2 regions of the Paenibacillus sp. FSL H3-0329 genome follow, and region 1 is predicted to be linked to the other one. Evidence: a T-box and tRNA genes for the amino acid it is inferred to sense, from the RefSeq annotation. Region 1 holds a T-box; the other holds one or more tRNA genes.

Region 1 (9,631 bases):
TTTAAATGGGAGTCTAAGGGCGCTGACGGCTATACCATCGAGACTGTTGAGAAGGATTCTGTCGGCACTGATGTGATTTTGAAGATTAAAGAGAATACTGAAGAAGATCAATATGATGAATATTTGGAAGAATATCGCCTGAAATCCATCATTAAAAAATACTCCGACTTCATCCGTTTCCCAATCAAAATGGACTTGAAGGAACAAAAGCCAAAAGAAGGCACGGAGAATGAGTTCGAAGAAGTTGTTCAAGAACAAACCGTAAACAGCATGGTGCCAATCTGGCGCAAGAACAAAAGCGAGCTGACTACAGAAGATTACGATAACTTCTATGCAGAGAAACGTTACGGCTTCGATAAGCCGCTTAAACATATTCATATCAGTGCTGATGGTGCTGTAGTGTACAATGCGATTTTGTTCATCCCAGAAAATACACCGTTTGACTATTACACAAAGGAATATGAAAAAGGTCTTGAGCTCTATTCCAACGGTGTGTTGATCATGAACAAATGTGCGGATCTGCTGCCTGATTACTTCAGTTTTGTAAAAGGTATGGTGGACTCAGAGGATCTTTCCTTGAACATTTCCAGAGAGATGCTCCAGCATGACCGTCAGCTGACTTTGATCGCTAAGAATATTAAGAATAAAGTGAAAAGCCAACTGCAAAGCCTGCTGAAGGATGAAAGAGAGAAATATGAGCAGTTCTATAATGCTTTTGGCAGACAGCTTAAGTTTGGTGTTTATAACGATTATGGGATGCACAAAGACACCCTTCAAGATTTGCTGATGTTCTACTCCTCCAAGGAGAAGAAGCTGGTTACACTGGACGAATACGTCTCAAGAATGCCAGAAGATCAGAAGTATATCTACTATGCTTCCGGAGAGTCGATCGACAGAATCGAAAAGCTCCCGCAAACCGAGCTTGTATCGGATAAAGGGTATGAAATTCTCTACTTCACTGATGATATTGATGAATTTGCGATCAAGATGATTCAGTCTTATAAGGAAAAAGAATTTAAATCCGTATCCAGCGGAGATCTGGGGATCGAAGCCGACGAAGCGGACAAGCCAACGGAAGCGGAAGAGAACGAAAACAAGGAGCTTTTTGAAGCGATGAAGGACATCCTGTCCGGCAAAGTGAAAAATGTTAAAGCTTCCAAACGTTTGAAGACTCATCCGGTATGTCTCTCTGCAGAAGGTGAGCTGACGATCGAGATGGAGAAAATTCTGAAATCGATGCCGAATGGCCAAGAGGTGCAAGCGGATAAGGTACTTGAAATCAACATCCATCACGAAGTATTCCAGTCCTTGAAGGCGGCAGCAGAGAACGACAAAGAAAAGCTCGGTTTATACACGAACCTACTGTACAACCAAGCCCTGTTGATCGAAGGTCTACAGGTTAGTGATCCAGTTCAATTCACCAATGATATTTGCAAAATCATGAAATAATATGAAGTAACGAGACCATCCAATTGTATTATGATTGGGTGGTCTTTTTTATTTCAGCATTTCATTTTGTTGTGCGAAAAAGGTAGTAATCAATTTCAGAGTCATTATTTGTGCAACCGCTGATCGAATAGATAATTTCACCTTGTGTGCTTTTTTTACTCGTCACTTCGGAGCAGGTATCGGTTCTGACTCCTGTGTTGCTTCCACCGAATGCATCATTAGAGGTATCATAGCTATAATTAATCACGTTACCGTCAAATTTCAAATCCTTAAATATAGGATCGCCTTCATCTGTGTAACTTGTAACGCGTATATTGTCTGCTTTTTTGCTGGAGAGATTCGTTATAAATTGCTCGAATTTATCGAGGTTGTACACTTTTTCCCAAGAAACAATATCCCCTCTACTGATGGCTTCTTTGGAAGTATAGGGCTCACTTTTAGGTACAGAATTGACTTGATTATCGGAGCAACCCCATACCCCTGCTAGTAAAAGAACAGAGAGTGTAAGCAAATTTACCTTTTTCACTGAGGGACCTCCTTGTAACGTATTTATATAAAAGACGGAGATTAACTGGAAAAGTTACAGTGAGCTTGATTTTTCACATTGACAATAAACAACAAATTGATTATTATTTTCTCTAACTTGAATATGTAAAAGCAAAGAAGAGAAAGAGTACCACGGCAATTCTTTCAACAGAGAGCTCCGGTCGCTGAAAAGGAGTAAAGAAAACCCTTGGGAATATGGTCTCAGAGCTGCGCATCGAAACCTTATGGGTTGTAGGCTGCGCCGGAACCTGCATCCGTTACAGTGCTAGGGTATAAACGTTAATTAACGTCGTACCTGAAGAGGTAAATGTCATGAGGCATTTATAAAATTAGGTGGTAACACGTGAGTAGAACTCTCGTCCTTTGTGGATGGGAGTTTTTTTGTTGTCAAAAAAAGGAGGAGAAGGTTAATGAGTAATGTGTTTATAGGTGGTGCTTGGCCGTATGCGAATGGATCTTTACATCTTGGGAGATTATCAAGTGTGTTGCCTGGGGATGTGCTGGCACGATATTTTCGCTCCAAAGGGGATAACGTATTATATGTATCAGGCAGTGATTGCCATGGCACACCCGTAGCGGTTCAGGCTGCGAATGAAGGGATTACACCCGGAGCTTTTGCAAGCAGATATCATGAGGAGTTTCTGAAGTGTTTTAAACAGCTGGGATTTAGTTATGATCTATATACTCGAACGGATCAACCGCAGCATCATAAGGTCGTGCAAGAGTTGTTTACAAAGCTACTAGAGAATGGTCATTTATATAAAAAAACCATTGCGCAATGTTACTGCGAGGTGGATCAGCGCTTTTTGCCAGACAGATATGTGGAAGGGACTTGTCCGGTATGTGGCCAGCGGGCGCGAGGGGATCAATGTGATTATTGTTCTACGATTCTAGATCCTGCCGATTTGTTAGACAGAGTCTGCAAATTATGTGGTAATACACCATCAGAAAGGCCGACAGAACATTATTATCTTAGCTTATCTAATTTTCAGTCTGAATTAACGGAATATGTAGAGGAAGCACAATTTTGGAGAGATAACGCTATAAAACTGACCAAACGTTATTTACAAGAAGAGCTGCAGGACCGCGCGGTAACAAGAGACTTGTCTTGGGGTGTAGATGTTCCTGTGGCTGGATTTGAAGATAAAAAGATTTATGTTTGGATTGAGGCGGTAAGTGGTTATTTATCAGCCAGTAAGCAGTGGGCTGCACAGTCCGGAGGAAGCTGGGAGGATTTTTGGTTAGAGGAAAAAGGGGAGATTACTGCTTATTATGTGCATGGTAAAGACAATATTCCTTTTCACACTTTAATATGGCCGGCTGTGTTATTAGGAGCTGGAGGTCTGCATTTACCGGACAGGATTATATCTAGCGAATATTTAACCCTTGAAGGGCAGAAGTTCTCCACTAGCCGAAACTGGGCGGTCTGGGTACCTGATATTTTAGAGCGGTATCAGCCAGATTCTATTCGTTATTTCTTAATTGCCAATGGACCCGAGAAGCGGGACACGGATTTTTCCTGGAGAGAGTTTATTTATAGCCATAATGGAGAGCTGCTTGGAGCATTTGGTAACTTTGTGAATCGTTCATTGGCTTTTGTAGATAAGTTTTATGAAGGGAAAGTGCCGAATGGGCAATTGGATAAGGGGTGGAATGACAACATTGACCTCTTGTATCTCGAATCAGGGCGGCTTATTGAGGCTGGGAATCTAAAAGATGCGCTGGAGTATATTTTTTCTTATGTGCGCAAGGCAAACCAGTATTTCGACCTGCAAAAACCATGGATACAGATAAAAGAGGATCAGGTTTCTTGTGATTCTGCAATATACACATGTGTGCAGATTATTGCGAACCTAGCGAATTTGTTACATCCGTTTCTGCCGTTCTCTTGTGACAAGATCAGGGGGTTCCTGTCGTTAGAACTACCGAATTGGCAGCCTTGCTCAGTACCCCCTTACCAACAGGTTACTGAATTACAATTATTGTTTGAACGAATTGATATTAACCGTATTAAAGAAGAAGAGGATAGGCTCGTTCAACAACAAGTGAATAAATAGATCTGGTATTATCCATTCTTGAAACTCTCAATAAACTTTGAAGCCAATGATGACAAGTATTTATCCTTAATCCAGACGGCGGCGACCCGCGTGCGTAGTGATTCACTACTGATTTCTTTATAGATCAAATTACTGTTACTCGTTAATTCGAAAGCGGATTTGGGGATGATTCCGATGCCAAGACCAGCGTTTGCCCAGAGCAGTGTTGTTCTAGCATCATCATTCATGCAGAAAATCAGCGGATCAAAGCCGTTCTCAAGACATGTTTCCCGGATAAGCTGCTCAAAACGGCGGTAGATAATAAGCGGCTTATCCTTTAGCTCACCGATCTCAATAAAGTTTTCATCCGTTTTCCAGTCATACTCAGGTGTCATTACGGCAATCATAGGTTCAGCTTGTGTGTAAAGACACTCTAAATTTGTACCATTAAAGGGTGTCCTTACAATTCCGACTTCGACAATGCCTTTATTCAAGAGGTCAATGATTCTAAAGGTATTTCCTTCATGAATCTCAAACTTCACACCTTTATAGGTTTTGTGAAATTCACATAGCCGATCTTGAAGCAACGTAGCTCCAGAGGAAGAAACTGTACCAATGGCTAGGGTTCCTTTTAAACCTTTAACAAAATCAGTGAGCTCACGGGCAGTGGAATCTGCCAGCTCCAGAATTTGTTGGGCACGGTCCCGCAAAATGGCTCCAGCTTCAGTGAGCTGCACGCTGCGTGGACCTCGTTCCACTAGCTTTACACCGAGTTCTTCCTCCAGGAGCTTTAGCTGCTGGCTCAGCGGAGGCTGGGCCATTTGCAGTTTTTTGGCTGCAGATGTGATCTGTCCTTCCTCAGCTATCGCCATAAAATATTTAAGCTGTCTAATATCCATATAAAAATCCTCCGAACTTGAGATATGCTAATCGTATGGGAGCGATACGAATCCAATATTATTAATATGTGAGTAGATATGCCATAATCATAACTGTTCTTATACATATTTCAAGTGGTTAAATACTTCTTATGTTGGGTGTGGATAAATTTGTTCAAAATTGCAGTATATTTAAAGCCGTACAAAAAAGAAGCGATCATTGGACCGATCTTCAAACTGATGGAAGCGATTCTGGAGCTGATTTTGCCTACCATTGTCGCATTGATCATCAACAACGGGGTTGGCAATCATGACAGCGCCTATGTTTACCGCATGGGTGGCCTAATGGTTCTGATGTCACTGCTTGGCTTCGGCTGCTCCATGGTATGCCAATACTATGCAGCCCGGGCTTCACAGGGATTCGGTACGACACTACGCAATAAGATGTTTAGACATATTACATCCTTGTCGTATGCTGAACTGGATACCTTAGGTACGCCTACACTGATTAATCGGATTACCAATGACGTAAACCAGCTGCAAATTGCTGTGGCCATGCTGATTCGTCTAGTTATTCGTGCACCGTTTATCTGCGTCGGGGCTATCCTAATGTCCATGATTTTGGATTTTAGATTATCGCTGATTCTAATAGCGGCAACACCGGTTTTTGGCATTATTTTATATTTTATTATCACCCGCAGTGCTCCTTTGTACCGAAAATACCAGCAGAAGCTGGATGCCCTTGCGCTCGTACTGAGTGAGAATTTATCGGGGATTCGAGTGATTCGTGCTTTTGCCAAAAGACGTACAGAAAAAGAACGTTTTGATGCCTCATCCGATGATTTGACTACTACAGCGATCCGGGTTTCGCGGATTTCTGCTTTGCTTGGGCCGATGACTACACTTGTAGTAAATGCGGCGATCATAGCTATTTTGTGGGTAGGCGGAATTCATATCGATGGGGGCCGATTGTCTCAAGGGGAGATCATTGCCTTCATCAATTACATCACTCAGATCTTGCTGGCGCTGATAGTAGTCTCCAACTTGGTTATTATTTTTACAAAAGCCTCATCCTCAGCGAATCGTGTGAATGAAGTGCTTGGTGTTAAGGTATCCGTGTCCGAGGAAGGAAATGCATTGATTGCTGAACCCGACCATGCTGCCCCTGCTATACAATTCGATCACGTATCCTTTGGGTATAATACGACAGGTGAATCGGCATTAGAGGATATATCTTTAGTAATTAATCGCGGAGAGACCGTGGGTCTGATTGGCAGTACGGGTTCAGGTAAGTCTACTTTTGTGAATTTGATCCCTCGTTTGTATGATGTGGTGCAAGGTGAAGTGAAAGTGGATGGTGTGGATGTCAGAGATTACAAGCTGCACCAGCTTCGTGAGAAAATAGGGATTGTACCGCAAAAAGCTGTGCTGTTTACAGGAACAATCGCTGAGAATATACGTTGGGGCAAGGAAGATGCAACTGAGGAAGAAATCATGCAGGCAGCCTCTATCGCTCAAGCGGAGGAGTTTATACGTAAATTACCCGAAGGCTTGAATACGCAAGTATCTCGTGGTGGATTAAATTTATCCGGTGGACAAAAGCAGCGCTTAACCATAGCTCGTGCAGTAGTAGGTAAGCCATCGATTCTTATTTTGGATGACTCCTCCAGTGCGCTGGATTTCTCCACAGATGCGGCACTTCGAAAGGCTCTTAAAGAGAGCAGCCAGGAAATGACCGTACTCCTTGTCTCGCAGAGGGTAAGCACTGTAAGACAAGCGGATAAAATAATGGTATTTGAGGAAGGGCGGATCGCCGGTGTCGGAACCCATGAGGAGCTGATGCGGGGTTGTGAAGAGTATAAAGAAATCTGCCTGTCCCAGCTATCAAGTGAGGAGTCGGGCCAATGAACAAAAATAACATTTGGAAAAGACTTATTGTATACACAGGGCATTATAAAAAAATAGCTATAGGTGCAGTAATCTGCGCAATACTCAGTGTGATTGCCAGTCTAATTGGCCCGCTGCTCATCGGCAGCGCCATCGATTTTATGATCGGGCCGGGAGAGGTTGATTTTGACGCCGTACTTAGACTGCTTTTGATTCTGGCAGGGGTGTATATTGTCGGCAGCTTTTTCGGATGGCTTCTTACCTACCTGACTAATCGAATTGCTTACCGGACTGTATATGACTTACGGCGGGAGCTTTTTGATAAATTAAATGTTTTGCCGTTGAAATTTCATGATAACCACCCGCAAGGGGACAGCATCAGCCGGTTTGTTAATGATATGGATGCGGTCTCTGATGGACTGCTGCAAGGCTTCTCAACACTGCTCACGGGGATCATCACCATCGTGGGGGCAATTGCACTCATGTTGTACATTAGTCCTTTAATGACCTTAGTTGTTCTTCTGTCAGCACCCGTTACATTTTTTGTGGCAAGATTTATTACGATGCGCTCCCAGAAGATGTTTAAGGAGCAGGCTAAAATTCTGGGCGGTCTCAACGGATATGTGGAGGAAATGATTGGCGGACAAAAAGTGGTCACAGCTTATCATTATGAAGACCGTGCACTGACCCAGTTTGAAGAACGAAACGAGACTTTGTACCAGACTGGCGTGAAATCACAATTTTACGGTTCCTTGTCCAATCCGACAACACGGTTAGTAAATAATATTACCTTCTCTGTTATCGCGATGATCGGAAGTGTTATGGTGATTCGCGGGTTTGTGACGGTAGGGGATTTGTCCAGCTTTTTGATCTTCTCCAACTTGTTTGCTAAGCCGTTTAATGAAATTACAGGTGTGATTACGCAGCTTCAATCGGCAACAGCATCAGCGCAGCGAATTTTCGCCATTCTAGACCTATCGCCAGAACCAGCTGATGCAACAGACGCCAAAATTATGAATACAAGTCAAGGAACGATTACTTTTGAAAAAGTATCCTTTGCTTATAATCCTGAACGTCCTCTGATTAATGATTTCAGTCTGGAAGTGAAACCAGGTACCCGGGTTGCAATTGTAGGGCAGACGGGAGCGGGGAAGACGACACTGGTTAATCTGCTTATGCGTTTTTATGATGTGGATAGGGGTTCCATCAAGATTGACGGCGTGGATATCAAGACGATTACCCGGGACAGTCTGCGGCGTAATTTCGGGATGGTGTTGCAGGACACTTGGCTGTTTGGCGGCACAATTAGAGAAAATATTGCCTACGGCAAACCTGAGGCTACCGAAGAAGAGGTCATCGCTGCTGCAAAGGCTGCTAATGCTCATAGCTTCATTAAACGCCTGCCTGAGGGATATGATACGAAGATCAGTGGCTCAGGAGATAATTTGTCGCAAGGACAAAAGCAGCTGCTAACCATAGCACGAGTGATGCTCGTAGATCCACCTATGCTCATTTTGGATGAAGCCACCAGCAGTATTGATACGCTGACTGAGGTACGGATTCAGAAGGCTTTTCTAAAAATGATCGCAGGCCGGACCAGCTTTGTAATTGCCCACCGTTTGTCAACGATTCGAGAATCGGATCTCATTCTTTTCATGAAGGACGGAGACATTGTGGAGAGTGGTACGCATGACCAACTCCTAGCCAGCGGTGGATATTACGCCAGATTATATAACAGTCAGTTCGCATCAGCGTAGACTTTGCATTTAGAAAAAAGAGCATTCAATCCCGAATTTGGGGGTGAATGCTCTTTTTGTCGGGTGGATAGTTAGTTTGGCTAAGCTTAGCTTAGCTTACCTTACCTTACCTTACCTTACCTTACCTTACCTTACCTTACCTTACCTTACCTTACCTTACCTTACCTTACTGTTGCGGACCGTATTGCAGCTAAATAGTGTTTTTGGCGCCGTTCCCCAAAGTAACGGACTGCATAGCACTTATTCGGCTGATTTTGCAGCAAAAAGGAGCGGATATGGCACAATAGCTGCATCTGAGTCCGAACGGAGTGGAAAAGGGTGGGATTTTGCGAAATAAGGGCGCCTCGGTCCAATACGTTGCAATGGCAGCCATCGCCAAAGGTAGATTGCTTCTGTTCCGGAGTAGAATGCTTAGAAATTCGATTGCCTAGCGTTCCAAAGTAGTTAGCTTAGCGTCTCCAAAGTAATTTGCTTAACGTTCCAAAGGAGCTAACTCAGCGTCCCCAAAGTAGTTTGGATAGCGTTCCAAAGTTAGTTATCTCACCGTCCCCAAAGTAATTTGCTTAGCGTTCCAAAGTAGCTATCACATCGTCAGCAAAGTAGTTTGTTTACCCTTGCGGACCGTATTGCAGCTAAATAGTGTTTTTGGCGCCTTATTTCAAAGTAACGGACTGCATAGCACTTATTCGGCTGATTTTGCAGCAAAAAGGAGCAGAAATGGCACAATAGCTGCATCTGAGTCCGAACGGAGTGGAAAAAGGCATGATTTTGTGAAATAAGGGCGCCTCGGTCCGATACGTAGGAATGGCAGCCATCGCCAAAGGTAGATTGCTTCTGTTCCAGTGTAGAATGCTTAGAAATTCGTTTGCTTAGCGTTCCAAAGTAGCTATCACATCGTCAGCAAAGTAGTTAGTTTACCCTTGCGGACCGTATTGCAGCTAAATAGTGTTTTTGGCGCCTTATTTCAAAGTAACGGACTGCATAGCACTTATTCGGCTGATTTTGCAGCAAAATGCAGTGGATATGGCACAATAGCTGCATCTGAGTCCGAACGGAGTGGAAAAAGGCATGATTTTGT
Region 2 (9,631 bases), 1.0 Mb from region 1:
TTATAGCCCGATCGGACAATGTTTGGTGGAGAAAAGTATTGCCGGCATGAAGGAAGTTGAATACGAGGTTATGCGTGATGCGAACGACAACTGTATCGTTGTCTGCAACATGGAGAACTTCGACCCGGTAGGTGTGCATACAGGTGACAGTATCGTTGTGGCACCTAGCCAAACGTTATCCGATCGTGAATATCAAATGCTGCGCAGCGCTTCACTCAAAATCATTCGTGCGCTGAATATCGAGGGTGGCTGCAACGTGCAGTTCGCACTGGATCCGCAAAGCTATCAATATTATGTAATCGAAGTAAATCCACGTGTCAGCCGCTCTTCGGCTTTGGCTTCGAAAGCAACCGGTTATCCGATTGCCAAAATGGCTGCCAAAATCGCGCTTGGTTACACACTTGATGAAATCGTCAATCCAGTTACTGGACAGACCTATGCTTGCTTCGAGCCTACACTTGACTATATCGTAAGCAAAATCCCACGCTGGCCGTTCGACAAGTTCATTCATGCGAACCGTAAGCTGGGCACACAAATGAAAGCAACTGGAGAAGTTATGGCCATCGGTCGTACCTTCGAAGAGTCCATTCATAAAGCAATTCGTTCCCTGGAAATCGGTGTACACCGTTTCCGCCTGCCGGGCGCTGAAGATTTGGAAGAAAGCGTCCTGCGTGAACGTCTGGCAAAACCTGATGATGAGCGGTTGTTCTTGATCGCGGAAGCCTTCCGCCGCGGATTTGGCTTGCAAGAGATTCAAGATATCACTAACGTGGACTGGTGGTTCCTGTCCAAGATCGAGGGATTGATCAACTTTGAAGAGGTTATCCGTGGGGATGAAAGCTTATCAGCAGAAACCCTGTATCAAGCTAAACGCAGAGGTTTTACAGACCGTGCGATTGCTGAGATTCGTGCAGAAGGACAAGCGAACGTTAAATTCATCAAAGAAGCTGATGTACGCGCGCTTCGTTTAGAGCGAGGATTAACGCCTGTATTCAAAATGGTAGATACCTGTGCGGCTGAGTTCGAAGCTTCTACACCTTACTACTACTCTACTTATGAGACTGAAAATGAAGTCATTCATTCCGATAAACAAAAGGTTATCGTACTTGGATCGGGTCCAATCCGGATCGGTCAAGGGATTGAGTTCGATTACTCCACTGTGCATGCAGTGTGGGCGATTCAGAAGGCAGGTTATGAAGCGGTTATTATCAATAATAACCCTGAGACTGTATCTACGGACTTTAATACTTCGGACCGGTTGTATTTTGAACCCTTATTCTTTGAAGATGTAATGAACGTAATTGCGCAAGAGAATCCGATTGGAGTTATCGTACAATTCGGAGGCCAAACAGCCATTAACCTTGCTGCACCATTAAGTGCGGCTGGCGTTAAGATTCTCGGAACTAGCCTAGACAGTATTGACGAAGCTGAAGACCGGAAGAAATTCGAAGCTTTGCTGGCTCGTCTGGATATTGCCCAACCAAAAGGTAAGACGGTTATCAACGTAGATCAAGCAGTAGAAACTGCACAATCGCTTGGATATCCGGTGCTGGTACGTCCTTCCTATGTACTTGGTGGACGCGCAATGGAAATTGTATATAATGATGCGGAATTGCTTAGCTACATGGTAGAAGCGGTTAAGGTGAATCCGGAGCATCCGGTATTGATTGACCGTTACATGTTAGGTAAAGAGGTTGAGGTAGACGCAATTTGTGACGGTGAGACGGTAGTTATTCCAGGGATCATGGAGCATGTTGAGCGTGCAGGCGTTCACTCCGGTGACTCCATCGCTGTATATCCTCCGCAGTATCTGGATGAAGGTCTGAAAGCAAAAATTGCTGAGATCACAATCAAGATTGCTAAGGAACTGAAAACGATTGGTCTGGTCAACATCCAGTTCGTCATCTATCAGAATGAAGTGTACGTAATTGAAGTAAATCCGCGTTCATCGCGTACGGTTCCATTCTTGAGTAAAGTAACTGGAATTCCAATGGCGCATCTGGCAACCAAAATCATTCTCGGCGGCAAGCTGAAAGATGATGGTTATACAGAAGGTCTATGGCCGGAAAGTGATTATGTATCGGTTAAAGTGCCGGTGTTCTCTTTTGCCAAGCTGCGTAGAGTGGAACCAACACTCGGACCTGAAATGAAATCGACGGGTGAGGTTATGGGCCGCGATAAATTATATGCAAAAGCTTTGTATAAAGGTCTAATCGGAGCAGGAATGAAAATTCCAGCAACTGGCGCTATCATCGTTACAGTGGCAGATAAAGATAAAGCAGAAGCTGTGGAGCTTATGAAAGGCTTCCACTCGCTGGGTTACAAGATCATTGCTACCGGAGGCACCGCTCAAGCGCTTGAAGAAGCAGGTCTCAACGTAATGAACGTGAACAAGCTGGATGAAGGTGCACCGAACATTCTCGACTTGATTCGTGGTGGGCAAGCCAACTTCGTCTTTAATACACTGACTAAAGGGAAAACACCAGAGCGTGATGGATTCCGTATCCGTCGTGAAGCGGTTGAGAATGGCGTCGTATGTATGACATCACTCGATACAGTAACGGCACTGCTCAGAATGCTGCAGACGATCAACTTCTCGTCACAGTCCATGCCTGCTTTTGTCGGACAATTAAACTAATCTCATAAAGATGCATAGGGCGGTTTGCGTTTACGCAGACCGTTCCGCTATGCCTAGGGGCTAATAAATGAAGAGTGTGGATTTAAGTCTGCACTGGATGGGAGAACGGTTATGGGACAGGGAGATGCAAAGTGGAATGAAATGGCGAATCGCTTGATGATCGCCTTGGATTACCCTGATGTTGCTGGGGCAAGAACCTTGATTGACAAGCTGGAAGGGATTCCTTGTTATATGAAAGTGGGAATGCAGCTCTTCTATGCAGCAGGACCGGAATTCATTAATGAACTGAAATCTCGGGGGTATTCTGTATTTGCAGATGTCAAAATGCATGATATTCCTAACACGGTAAAAGGCGGGGCAGAAAGCCTTACGAACCTCGGTGTAGATATGTTTAACGTACATGCCGCAGGAGGCTCGGCAATGATGGCTGCAGCCCGTGAAGGCGCTGCTTCAGTAGTTAATGGGAATGCTACGCTTAAAATGCCTTTGATTATCGCAGTTACACAGCTAACCAGCACGAGCCAAGAAGTGATGAATAACGAAATTGGAATCGCAGGAGACGTAGCAGATACTGTAGTCAGATACGCTAAGCTGGCAGCCGCTGCAGGTCTGGATGGGGTAGTGGCTTCACCGCAAGAGTCTTCAGCGATCGCAGAGGCTTGTGGGCCCGCATTCTGCACAGTTACACCTGGTATCCGCCCAGCAGGTGCATCCCTAGGTGACCAGTCCCGGGTGATGACGCCGGGCAAAGCCATTCAGCAAGGCAGCCACTTCCTGGTGGTGGGCCGTCCTGTTACAACTGCAGCTGATCCACGTCAAGCAGCACTAAATATTATTGAGGAGATGACCCTAGCATGAGTACATTAAATAGAAGTGAACAAGTAGCAAGTTATCTGCTTACGATAGGAGCGGTGGCACTGCGACCGCAGGAGCCTTTTACCTGGACCTCTGGTATTAAGTCCCCGATCTATTGCGATAACCGTCTGACTATGGCTTACCCAGAGGTACGTAACTATATTGCTGATGCCTTCGCTGAGCTTATTAAAAGCCAGTATCCAGATGCAGAGGTGATCGCAGGTACAGCAACCGCAGGCATTCCTCACGCAGCTTGGGTAGCTGATAAACTCAATCTGCCAATGGCTTATATCCGCGATAAAGCTAAAGGTCACGGCAAGCAGAATCAGATCGAAGGCCTAATTAAGCCAGGGCAAAAGGTAGTCGTTATCGAGGACTTGATCTCCACTGGTGGAAGCTCCATCAAAGCAGCACAAGCTGTGCAAGAAGCAGGCGCAGAAGCGTTGGCTGTATTGGCAATCTTCAGCTACGAGCTGGATCGTGCGGTCGATGCTTTTGCTGCCGCTGAAATGCCATTACAAAGCTTGTCCAACTACAGCACATTGATTGATGTGGCTCTTACACAAGGCGAGATCGCAGCTACGGATGTGGAACTGCTGAAATCTTGGAGAAAAGATCCTTCCGCATTTGGCGTTTAAACTAAATATTTGAGTATAGATTGGACGGGCCTCTCACATTTTGGTGGGAGGCTTTTCTTTTTAACTGCACCGAGTGCAATTAAAAGGAAAAGGTGCTCTGACACTCTGGAATACTATACTTTGCCCCGGTGATTCCATTGCGCTGTCGTCTCAAACGCAGAATAGTTGCAGTTCGTGCACTTAAACTAACCTTCCTTAGAAGATCTGGCGATATAGTTGCACTTTGTGCAATTATATCCGCCAGAAATCCGCCGAAAGCACCTAATAACGTTTTTTAACTGTACATAGTGCAATAAAAGGAAGAAGCATAATACATTCGGCTTTAATAGTTGCACAAAGTGCAATTATCCTGCGTAGAAGGGGCGATTTGTGCCGGTCATAGGAAAGGCAGCAGGTTAGTTAGTAGGTTAGTTAGTAGGGAAGGCAAATGCTGTATTGGTAAAAGGAAAAGTAGAGTGGAGTGGAGTGGAGAGTAGGGTTTTGGTGTTTGCATTCACATTCACATTCTGACATTTGGCTGACCTGCGCACTGTCGCTCTGGTATATTGTGCTCTGTCACTCTGGTTTATTGCGCTCTGTCACTCTGGTATATTACGCTCTGTCGCTCTGGTATATTGCGCTCTGTCACACTAGCACTGACACCCGGTGATTTCATCGCACTGTCGTCTCAAACGCAGAATAGTTGCAGTTCGTGCACTTAAACTAACCTTCCTTAGAAGATCTGGCGATATAGTTGCACTTTGTGCAATTATATCCGCCAGAAATCCGCCGAAAGCACCTAGTAACATTTTTTAACTGCACATAGTGCAATTAAAAGGAGAAGCGCAACACACACAGCTGTAATAGTTGCACAAAGTGCAATTATCTTACCGTAGAAAGGCATATCAGGATCCTCAGAAAACTCCCGGAATGTTTTTTATAGAAATAATATGAAGAAATCGTAGCATAACTTTAAACAGCCTGTAACTTCCCCTCCTGAATAAAGCTATATACTGTTACTAGAATTATGGGTAATTATTCATAAGGTGGATGGATTGAGTATTTTATGGGAGGGTTCAAGAATGAATCATATAAATAATAATAGAAGGCTATGGCGGCGCTGGTTAAGCTTTGGAGTATGTGCTGCACTGCTATTGCCTTTAATTTCTGAAAGCAGGCACACAGCTTGGGCGGAGGCTTCTAAGCCATCTACAGAACAGCGTGTACTACGTATTGGCAGCCTCTGGTCTGGAGAGGACGATTCTTCTTTTCGTCAGCAGTTTACAGATATGTATGAATTGCAGCATCCTGAAATCAAACTTGAGATTATTCCAGCCATCAATATGAATGAGCTTCGTTTTGACAGCACCTATCCAGAGGTTAACCCAGATAATCTGGAGAATATCCGAGCAATTATGGGCGGTGCACAGCCAGTTGATGTAATCGTCGGTGATAGTACATTGGTGAAGAGTTTGGTGAAGCATAATCTGGTGCAATCGCTGGAGCCGCTTATCGCACGAGATCAATATGATTTAAGCAATATGGCACCTACAATGTTAAATGGAGTACGTGAGCTGGGTGGAGGAAGTCTTTACGCGTTAGCGCCGACCTTTATGTCGAGTGCGTTATATTTTAACAAAGGTATTTTTGATGCTGCTGGTGTAGGTTATCCGACGGACGGAATGACTTGGGATGAAGTGTTCGCGCTGGCCGAAAAGGTGACCAAGAAATCGACAAATAAAGATAAGCGTATATATGGATTTTCGATGAACCGTTATATGAGCGATCCTTTCTGGGATATGCAGACCTATGTCTCACCGCTTGAGCTTGCTATGTATGACAACAAGGGACATAAGATGGAGGTAAACCAAACACAGTGGAGTCAAGCTTGGACGACCTACAGCCAATTGGTGAAAAAGCAAATTACACCTGGGTTAAACGGTATGGATTTTATAGAAACAGAACGGAGCACCTATAGTCCTGTCCAAGGGGATCTATTCCTTACCGGAAAAGCTGCAATGGTAATTGGAGAATACGATTATCTTAATGAGCTTGCAGGTGTGAGCCGCAATGCAGCAAAAATTAAAAATTACAGTCCCGTCGATTGGGGTTTCGTTACCGTACCTACTTTTAAGGAGAAACCAGGAGTGGCTGTAGGTACTTGGGTAGGTAATATGATGGCTATCAACACTATGGCTGCTAATAAGGAAGATGCTTGGGATTTGATCAAGTTCGTCAACAGTAATGAGGTAGCCAAAATTAAAGCTCATACCCGCGGGGAACTAACTTCCCGTAAGGATTACATTACCACGAAGGTACCTTCAGTAAATCTGGAATCCTTCTATACGCTCAAACCATTACCAGCCAATGATCCTTTGATGAACGTCCTACAAACACAGAAGCCTGGAATTAGCCGTATTAACGATGTTGGGCGCCAACTATTCACAGAAGTTTATCAGGGCAAAAGAACGGTGGAGAGTGCCCTCAAAGCTTGGGAGAAGCAAGGGAATACCATGCTGGGTACGCTCGAAAAAGATCCCACATATTATTTCGACTCTATAGGGGATTAAGTTTTGGAATATGTAGCGGCCACCGGATTTCCGGTGGCTTATTTTGTGGAACTTGGGCATGATAAGTTCAGAGCAGCGTGAGATTAATTTGCAAAAAGGAGAAGAGGGCATCATGAATTGGATATACTTCGCGAAACTGTTCAGAACGAGATTTCAAGCAGGTTGTTTAGCAAAAAGGTTGGAGCAAGATGGCTGGATTTATGGCTACCATGACCCAAGTTTTGTGGAAATTTATCGATCCCGCAAAGGAAGATATGGGGTTAGATTTTTGCCTTGAGAACTTTTACAAATTCATCCTTGACGTAGACCCATTTTGTACTGTATATTATTTATTGTCGCTGTTTGAATATTATTTCTGACGCGGGGTGGAGCAGCCCGGTAGCTCGTCGGGCTCATAACCCGAAGGTCGCAGGTTCAAATCCTGCCCCCGCAACCAATTTTATTACAACAGCAATTGTACATTCGGATATTTTTAGATCCGGGCCCTTAGCTCAGTTGGTTAGAGCGGTCGGCTCATAACCGATTGGTCGGGGGTTCGAGTCCCTCAGGGCCCACTTATCAAAAACCCTTACTTTGTAAGGGTTTTTTGCTGTCTATAAGCTTAGCAATATAAGAAAGTAGAATGGATAAAGAACAGAATTTTGAGTTTGCTAACGGATTTGCTAACGGGAATTATTTTTCTGCAGTTTCGAGCTGTTTTTCAGCGTATTTATTCAGTTCTGCTTCAATTTTATCAACGGCCTCTTCTTGCATGATTGGGAGTAGGTGTGAGTATTATTCGTTGAACATCGCTGGAGTCATACCCAGTCGTTCAGCAGCTACCTTTAGCTTTATATAGTTCCGACCAGAGTAGCAACATACTAAGTCAATTTCCTTGTATGAGTCCTCGTATTCTTTTTTTTAGCCCCGATTTGCGTATAGCGTTCCTTAAGACCATCAATAATATTCTGAAAAACCTTGCAAAGTACCACTGGTTATCATTGTAGCCAATCTAGAATATTTCTAGTGTCATTTGTAGAGTACGGCAGTTTACTTCTCTGCCACTGCCGCTCTTGTTAAGGCGCATGCAGGTAGCTGTTCTTTGTTAGTAGGGGGATTTAATAAATTTTAGTAGAAGTTCTGACATTCATTTTAAATAAATGTTATAATTATTAAATCAGTGTGTAGAGATATTGGTCTTTTTTGTTGGGCCAAAAATATATGTCTCATGATACGTCTGCCATCTGAAATATTATTCACGGAGATGACAAACATGCATGGAGACAAAAGACTGCCCAGAAACGGAAAAGAAGGTATACTATTTTTACTCATTATTTCAATCATTTCAGTAAACACTATTGCCCCTATTATTGTGGGGTTGGAACGTGGCTTCAGTAAGGAAGTGTATATAGATACACTAAAGGTTATTCCGTTTATGTGGATGATCGTAGTTTTATCTGTAAGATTAGTTGCAGGACCGATTGTCGGGAAAGTGATGCCGAAATTCATGGGACAAACAGATGGATTTAATGCAAGGATTCTGTTGAATACTTTATTGAATGTCACGGTGTTATCTATTTTACTATCAATTATTGGCACATGGGTTGGGACGAAACAAATAAGCCTGGATCCACTTAAAAACTTCCTTCACATCTGGCCAAGAAACTTTGGTATAGCATTTTGGATTGAACTGTTGGTTGCGCAGCCGATAGCAAGATTTGCGATGAAAACATTACACGCAAGACAGGATCGAAAAACGGAAAGTGTAAATGCGTAACTAGCTAGAATTTTGTAGACGAATAAGAAAAAAAGGAGCGTCCATGGTGGGCGTTCCTTTTTTATGTCGTAGTAGTCGGATTATAATGCTCAACAGGAGATGCTCGCGAATGACTGAACGCACAATGTAGAAGCATGCTCTAAATACTGCGTACTTTTGATTTGCCTTTGGGGCGAATTGCTTCCTAAAGAATTAATCCAGCAATAACTCTAGCCCCCGGTCACCGCGGTTGAGTTTACAAGTACCCACTAAGGAGAAGTAACCGATGAAAACGAAAATACTCTTTTACTATCTGTGATAATTGCATTTACATGCACCGCAGTCACACTGGAGCCAACCACAAGAATAATGAATAGGGTGTGTCTCAGTGCCTAAAGGAGCATGACATCTCCAGCATTTAGTGTGACGTATTCCATATTTCATAATTTGTTTTTCTTTGATATGCGTTTGGAAGTATTCTTTTTGTGATTTTTTTCGTTTTTCTTCCTCTTCTTTCCTAAGTTGTTCATTTTGTTGAATTATGAATTTTCTTTCAGCTTCATTCTTTTTAATAGCGAGCGCTTCTTGAACGTACCCTTGAATTAAGGAAATATCATTTTTCAAGCAACATACTATCTCTGTTACATTCTGTCGTTCATCGGAAATCATTCCATATAGGTTAACGCCATTGTTAAAGTCATCTTGCGATAAATTAAGCATATCAAGATTTCCTGACACTAATGAACGACTTATCATAACGTTTCCAATGGATAAAAATCCTGAACTCAATTTCATGCTCAATATGCTATCTTTATGCAGATAATTATTACCTTTAATTTCAATGATGGCGAATTGTCTGTTTACTGTTGGAGTATAAGTTAATTTATTATCGATTTTTATAGTATTTGATTCCGAAAGTTTCTGATATTCTCTATCTTCTATTATTGTAAGAAGACCCTGTAATACTCCTTTGAAAAATCCCATATTATGTACTCTCCTTTTATTTAAATCAGGTTTATTTTACCATGTGAAATAGTTTAATAGTGAGGAAATTTGAATTGTATTTGACTGAGGATTAGTAACATAAGGACTCTGGAGTATGAAAGATTTGTTATGGACAGAAAAAAAGAAAGAGTTATCCAGTATCCGATAAAATAGCTGTTGGGGCACTTTTTCTTGCTGCAAACTTACTTATACTAAACACCAAACTTCGTTT

What was found. A T-box is a leader RNA that pairs with one kind of tRNA and senses whether it is charged. The one in region 1 lies ahead of metG (methionine--tRNA ligase), so its partner is inferred to be a tRNA-Met.
Region 2: it has a tRNA-Met gene. The T-box ahead of metG (methionine--tRNA ligase) is inferred to sense a tRNA for this amino acid. The anticodon was not compared.

The regions. Positions count from the first base shown of each region.
Region 1 covers NZ_CP150150.1:4,067,516-4,077,146, reverse strand. Annotated here, with positions in the region: gene htpG (molecular chaperone HtpG) at 1-1,449, shown strand, start outside; gene NSQ66_RS17905 (DUF4362 domain-containing protein) at 1,511-1,975, opposite strand; T-box leader at 2,101-2,362, shown strand; gene metG (methionine--tRNA ligase) at 2,406-4,052, shown strand; gene NSQ66_RS17895 (LysR family transcriptional regulator) at 4,061-4,930, opposite strand; gene NSQ66_RS17890 (ABC transporter ATP-binding protein) at 5,081-6,817, shown strand; gene NSQ66_RS17885 (ABC transporter ATP-binding protein) at 6,814-8,553, shown strand; gene NSQ66_RS17880 (hypothetical protein) at 8,630-8,890, shown strand.
Region 2 covers NZ_CP150150.1:5,108,268-5,117,898, reverse strand. Annotated here, with positions in the region: gene carB (carbamoyl-phosphate synthase large subunit) at 1-2,638, shown strand, start outside; gene pyrF (orotidine-5'-phosphate decarboxylase) at 2,750-3,496, shown strand; gene pyrE (orotate phosphoribosyltransferase) at 3,493-4,131, shown strand; gene NSQ66_RS22670 (extracellular solute-binding protein) at 5,193-6,680, shown strand; tRNA gene NSQ66_RS22665 (tRNA-Met) at 7,040-7,116, shown strand; tRNA gene NSQ66_RS22660 (tRNA-Ile) at 7,161-7,234, shown strand; gene NSQ66_RS22655 (hypothetical protein) at 7,933-8,436, shown strand; gene NSQ66_RS22650 (hypothetical protein) at 8,725-9,399, opposite strand.